DNA from 2 places in the Aeribacillus sp. FSL K6-2848 genome. Region 1 is predicted to be linked to the other one. Evidence: a T-box and tRNA genes for the amino acid it is inferred to sense, from the RefSeq annotation. Region 1 holds a T-box; the other holds one or more tRNA genes.
What was found. A T-box is a leader RNA that pairs with one kind of tRNA and senses whether it is charged. The one in region 1 lies ahead of serS (serine--tRNA ligase), so its partner is inferred to be a tRNA-Ser.
Positions count from the first base shown of each region.

Region 2: it has a tRNA-Ser gene. The T-box ahead of serS (serine--tRNA ligase) is inferred to sense a tRNA for this amino acid. The anticodon was not compared.

Region 1 is NZ_JBBOQQ010000001.1:19,474-22,752, forward strand. It holds gene pdxS (pyridoxal 5'-phosphate synthase lyase subunit PdxS) at 113-997, shown strand; gene pdxT (pyridoxal 5'-phosphate synthase glutaminase subunit PdxT) at 1,011-1,598, shown strand; T-box leader at 1,649-1,865, shown strand; gene serS (serine--tRNA ligase) at 1,914-3,194, shown strand; gene lhgO (L-2-hydroxyglutarate oxidase) at 3,269-3,279, opposite strand, start outside.
Region 2 is NZ_JBBOQQ010000001.1:1,964,052-1,967,330, forward strand. It holds gene NSS70_RS09575 (efflux RND transporter permease subunit) at 1-1,340, shown strand, start outside; tRNA gene NSS70_RS09580 (tRNA-Ser) at 1,510-1,597, opposite strand; tRNA gene NSS70_RS09585 (tRNA-Pro) at 1,599-1,675, opposite strand; gene NSS70_RS09590 (MBL fold metallo-hydrolase) at 1,817-2,785, shown strand; partial or broken gene NSS70_RS09595 (pirin family protein) at 2,793-3,279, shown strand, end outside.

The DNA.
Region 1 (3,279 bases):
TTTTACTATATTTAAAATAAAAGAAATCCTTGAAATTTGATAGGAATTTTATAAAAATTAGGATAAAATAGACGTATGCATTTGAATGTATCATTAAGGAGGAACTATAGAAATGGCAATTACAGGTACTGATCGAGTAAAAAGGGGAATGGCCGAAATGCAAAAAGGCGGCGTCATCATGGATGTGGTCAATGCAGAACAGGCCAAAATTGCTGAAGAAGCAGGTGCGGTTGCCGTCATGGCGCTGGAAAGAGTTCCTGCTGACATTCGTGCGGCAGGCGGGGTTGCCCGCATGGCTGATCCGACGATTATTGAAGAGGTCATGAACGCGGTTACGATTCCAGTAATGGCAAAATGCCGTATTGGACATATTGTAGAAGCTCGAGTATTAGAAGCGCTCGGTGTTGATTATATTGATGAAAGTGAAGTGTTGACACCGGCTGATGAAGAGTTTCATATAAATAAGCGGGAATTTACGGTTCCATTTGTTTGTGGCTGCCGTGATTTAGGAGAAGCAGCTCGCCGAATTGGAGAAGGTGCTTCCATGCTCAGAACGAAGGGCGAACCGGGAACTGGCAACATTGTAGAAGCAGTTCGTCACATGCGGAAAGTGAATGCACAGGTTCGGAAAATTGTCGGTATGAGCGAAGATGAGCTAATGACGGAAGCAAAAAATTTAGGAGCCCCGTATGAAGTGCTGCTACAAATTAAAAAGGAAGGACGACTCCCTGTCGTGAATTTTGCTGCTGGCGGCGTTGCAACACCTGCTGACGCAGCGTTGATGATGCAGCTTGGTGCAGATGGTGTGTTTGTCGGCTCAGGTATTTTTAAATCTGAAAATCCAGGAAAGTATGCCCGGGCAATTGTGGAAGCGACCACACACTATGAGGATTATGAATTAATCGCTCATTTATCGAAAGATCTTGGAACTGCGATGAAAGGGATCGATATTTCTTCATTGCTTCCGGAACATCGTATGCAAGAACGTGGCTGGTAAAGGAGAATACAAAATGAAAGTAGGAGTTTTGGCACTCCAAGGTGCTGTGAGGGAGCATATTCAGTCAATCGAAGCTTGTGGTGCAGAAGGCGTAAAAATTAAAAAATCCGAACAATTGCAAAATATCGATGGACTTATTTTACCAGGCGGCGAAAGCACGACAATGAGAAGATTGATTGAAAAGTATGGGTTGATGGACCCTTTGAAAGAATTTATAAAGGGAGGAAAACCTGTTTTCGGTACATGTGCTGGTCTTATTTTGCTGGCGAAGCAAATTGTTGGACAAGATGAGCCGCACCTTGGTGTATTGGATGTGGTCGTTGAACGGAATTCTTTCGGCCGCCAGCGTGAAAGTTTTGAAGCGGAATTAACCATTGCAGGAGTTGGGGACGATTTTATAGGTGTGTTTATTCGCGCTCCGCATATTGTAGAAGCAGGAGAAAATGTTGAAATTTTAGCAAAACATGAGGATCGAATTGTTGCTGTTCGACAAGGCCACATTCTTGGATGTTCATTCCATCCGGAATTGACGGATGATCATCGATTTGTGCAATATTTTTTAAATATGGTGAAGGAATCAAACGAGAAAGTTCATGCATAAAAAAGTTGAACAAACCCTAAACTTATAGTAAATTTATGAATATAAATAGATCTAAAGCAATGAGAGGAACTAGTAGCAAGTTGTTTTTCTTAAGAGAGCTGGTGGTTGGTGGAAACCAGTGAAAAACGCTTGTGAATCCGTCCTTGAGTGAAATGCTGAATGCAAGTTTTTGTTAGTAAGCATTTACGGAAAAAACCGTTACCTTTGTAAGTGGAAGGCTGATGCCTTCAAGCAGGGTGGCAACGCGGGTATACTCTCGTCCCTTTTTGGACGGGAGTTTTTATTTTGAATATAAAAACGAAAGGAGTGTCCATGATGCTTGATATGAAATTTTTACGGTCAAATTTTGAAGAAATAAAAAAGAAGCTTGAACACCGTGGAGAGGATTTAACTGATTTTGATCAATTTGTTGACTTGGATAAAAAGCGTCGTGAACTAATTGTTACGACGGAAGAATTAAAAAGCAAAAGAAATGAAGTATCTTCTAAAATCGCCGAATTGAAAAGAGAAAAGAAAGACACAGATCATTTAATTCAAGAAATGCGTCAAGTAGGAGAACGCATCAAAACACTTGATGAGGAATTAAAAGAGATTGAAGAAAAGTTAGAAACCTTGATTTTGTCGATTCCAAACATTCCGCATGAGAGCGTTCCAGTCGGCGATTCAGAGGAAGATAATGTAGAAGTCCGCAAATGGGGAGAAATCCCGACCTTTCGTTTTGAACCAAAACCTCATTGGGAAATTGCCGACCAATTAGGAATTCTCGATTTTGAAAGAGCCGGCAAGGTGACCGGCAGCCGCTTTGTATTTTATAAAGGTTTGGGCGCAAGATTAGAAAGGGCGCTTATCAGTTTTATGATAGATTTGCATGTTGAAGAACATGGCTATGAGGAAGTTTTGCCTCCGTATATAGTGAACCGTACAAGCATGATCGGAACAGGACAGCTTCCGAAGTTTGAGGGAGACGCTTTTAAAATTCAAGGTGAGGATTATTTCTTAATACCAACAGCGGAAGTTCCTGTCACAAATTTGCACCGTGATGAAATTTTACAGGAGAAGCAGCTTCCAATCAATTATGTAGCGTACAGCGCTTGCTTCCGTTCTGAGGCAGGGGCGGCCGGAAGAGATACGCGCGGCCTTATTCGCCAGCATCAATTTAACAAAGTGGAGCTTGTGAAAATTGTAAAGCCTGAAGATTCTTATGAGGAATTAGAAAAATTAACAAGTCATGCTGAAAACGTATTGAAGCTGTTAGGACTTCCATATCGAGTTATGAGCATGTGTACAGCTGATTTAGGCTTTACGGCAGCAAAAAAATATGATCTTGAAGTATGGCTTCCAAGCTATCAAACATATCGTGAAATTTCTTCTTGCAGCAACTTTGAAGCGTTTCAGGCTCGCCGGGCGAATATACGGTTCCGACGGGATCCGAAAGCAAAGCCTGAGCATGTGCATACGTTAAATGGTTCTGGGCTTGCAATAGGTCGTACAGTAGCAGCCATTTTGGAAAATTACCAGCAAGAAGACGGATCTGTCGTCATTCCGGAAGTGCTGCGTCCATATATGGGAAATAAAACAGTAATTAGTAAAAAGTAATTCTTACTGAATAGAAAAAATGAAAGGGGGTAGGAGGGGTTCCTCCATATCCCCCTTTTATGTACAAATGTATTTTATATAGGCT
Region 2 (3,279 bases), 1.9 Mb from region 1:
CGCTGGAAGAAGTAGAAGATATCGCATTGAAGGCAGAAGATTTCCTTGTCGACCGTGATCATGTAAAAACGATTCAATTGTCTGTCGGAAGCGAAAATCCGATGAATCCTGGAAATCGAAATCAGGCCATTTTCTTTATTATGTATGAAGATGACACACCGAATTTTGAAAAAGAAAAGGAGAAAATTGTTAAAGACTTAAATGAATTAACGAACGAAAAAGGCGATTGGGGCACCATTGACATGATGATGGCAAGCAATGAGTACACATTGTATGTGTTTGGCGATTCGATGGAAGATATTGAGCCTGTCGCCCAAAAAGTGCAAAAAATCTTGGAAGATGAAAAAAACTTGAAAAATGTCGAATCAGGTTTATCGAAAACTTATGATGAGTTCACGTTTGTTGTTGATCAAGAAAAGATGAGCAAGCTAGGATTGACCGCTGGGCAAATTGCGATGGCATTAAGCCAACACCATGAACGGCCGGTTTTAACAACAATCCAAAAAGAAGGTCAAGACATTGAAGTTTATATTGAAGGGGAAGAGCAAACATTTGATTCGATTGATGAGATGAAAAAGAAAACCATTCAGTCCCCACTTGGCATGAATGTGAAAATTGGAGATGTAGCGAAAGTAAAAGAAGGCGAAACATCCAATACGATTACTAGACGCGACGGAAAATTTGCAGTATCAGTCAGCGGAGAGATTACTACTAATGACGTTAGCCAAGTAAATGCAAACATTCAAAAGAAAATAGATGGTTTAGAATTGCCGCCTGGTGTGAACATTGAAACAGGTGGAGTGTCCGAACAGATCAATGAGTCGTTTTCACAATTAGGATTGGCTATGCTCGCTGCCATCGCTGTTGTCTACTTTGTGCTGGTGGTTACGTTTAGTCAAGGACTTGCGCCTTTTGCCATTCTATTTTCACTTCCATTTACCGTCATCGGCGGATTTGTAGCGCTATGGCTTGGGGGAGAAACATTGAGCGTTTCAGCTTTGATCGGTGCGCTCATGTTAATCGGTATTGTTGTGACGAATGCGATTGTGTTAATTGACCGTGTCATTCATAAAGAGCGTGAAGGACTTTCTACAAGAGATGCGCTCATTGAAGCAGGGGCAACTCGTCTAAGACCGATTTTAATGACTGCGCTGGCAACAGTTGGAGCATTGCTTCCTCTCGCATTAGGTTATGAAGGAGATGGAGGCATGATCTCGAGAGGACTTGGTTTAACCGTCATCGGCGGATTGACCAGCTCGACTTTGCTGACTCTCATCATTGTTCCAATCGTCTATGAAGTATTAAGCAAATTTAGAAGAAAAGCTCCAATCGAGGAATGATAAGCAAAAAACCTGAAAAGCACTAAATAGGCTTTTCAGGTTTTTTGCATAACTTGCTGAAACAGTTTTTATGAAAATAAGAATATCAATTGTTTTGAAAAATTTTTAAAAGGGTCAATTATTCAAATTCCGGCAATAAAAAAACGCGCTAAAAAGCGCGTTTTTTAAACGGAGAAGGTGAGATTCGAACTCACGCGGCGGTTGCCCGCCCTAACGCATTTCGAGTGCGTCCCCTTCAACCACTTGGGTACTTCTCCATGGTCGGGAAGACAGGATTTGAACCTGCGACCCCCACGTCCCGAACGTGGTGCTCTGCCAAGCTGAGCTACTTCCCGAAAAACGTCAGCATTGATATTATATATTAAAATAAAAAATTTGTCATCAAAAAATTTTAACCAATCAACAAAAAGTTTGGAAAAGGAAATTAATCTTTTTTTGTTGAATTATGTAGTAGGCAAATAAAAGAAAGGAGTCACATAACATTGAAGGTACAAAACATTGGCGATGACATCACATTAATTGATCTTTTTGACTTAGGATTAGAAAACAGAACAGGGGCTTACGTTCTTCACGAAAAAGAGCTGACCATCATCGAAACAAGCGCGAGCCCGTCTGTCCCATATTTATTAAAAGGTCTTGATAGTTTAGGAATTGATCCGAAGGATGTTCAAAACATCATTGTTACGCACATTCATTTAGATCATTCGGGAGGTGTCGGGCTTTTCCTTAAACATTGCCCAAAAGCAAAAGTGTTCGTCCATCCCCGCGGGAAACGTCATTTGCAAGATCCATCCAGATTAATTGCCAGCGCCAAAATGGTGTATGGAGAGGAGCAATTTCAAAAATTGTTTGATCCGATTTTGCCCGTGCCAGAAGACCAGCTAGTTGTAAAAGAAGATTTGGAAACGCTTCAAGTAGGCGATGATCGCGTGCTGACGTTTTATCACACACCAGGTCATGCGAATCACCATTTTTGTATACATGATTCCAAAAGCAACGGCATCTTTACCGGCGACACGATCGGAGTTTTTTATTCAATGCTCTTAGATTCAGACTTAGAGTTTTATTTGCCGTCTACTTCTCCTAACCAGTTTGATCCGGATAAAATGCTTGAATCATGTGAAAGAATCGAAGCATTAAACGTTTCGAAAATATTTTTCGGTCATTTTGGCATGAGCGAGCATCCAGAGGAAGTTTATAAACAGCTAAAATATTGGCTGGACATTTTTGTAGATCAAGGCAAAGCGGTTGTAAAAGAGCATGGAAGCTTGCCGTTTGAAGAAAGATCAAAGCTTCTATCTGATAGATTGTACAGCACGCTGCAAGATTACTTAAAGAAAAAACATATTTCCGAAGATCATCAAGTGCACGAGTATTTAAAAATCGATATGGGCATTTGTGCGCAAGGGATTATTGATTACTTGCAAAAAGCAGAAAATAGATAAGGCTTGTATGGAAAGGGATATACGCAAAATTAAAAATGTTGCGTTACAAACGAATAATCCGACTCATACTAATGGGTTTGTGTTAGAACCTGGTAATTGGGAGGAATATGATCGATTTTAATGCTTGCGGAGGATATTTTTCAGCAAGGGACGTTTGACCTTCATCCCCATCGGGGAATCGAAACTGTCACATATGTAATTGACGGGATTTTGGAGCATTTTGATAACAAAAATGGATATGGCAAGCAAAGCCGGGGATGTTCAATGGATGACTGCTGGAAGAGGAGTAATCCATCAAGAAGATCCTGCACCTGGATCTACCGTTCACAGTCTGCAGCTGTGGGTTAATTTGCCGAGTTCAAAAAAACTGACCGCTCCCCGCTATCAAAATTTGAAAAGTGCTGACAGGCCAGTTAGAAAAGAAAAAGGAGCGTTGATTCGGATTTTTTCTGGTTCGTCAAAAGGTATTCAAGCGCCGACTAAAAAATTACGTT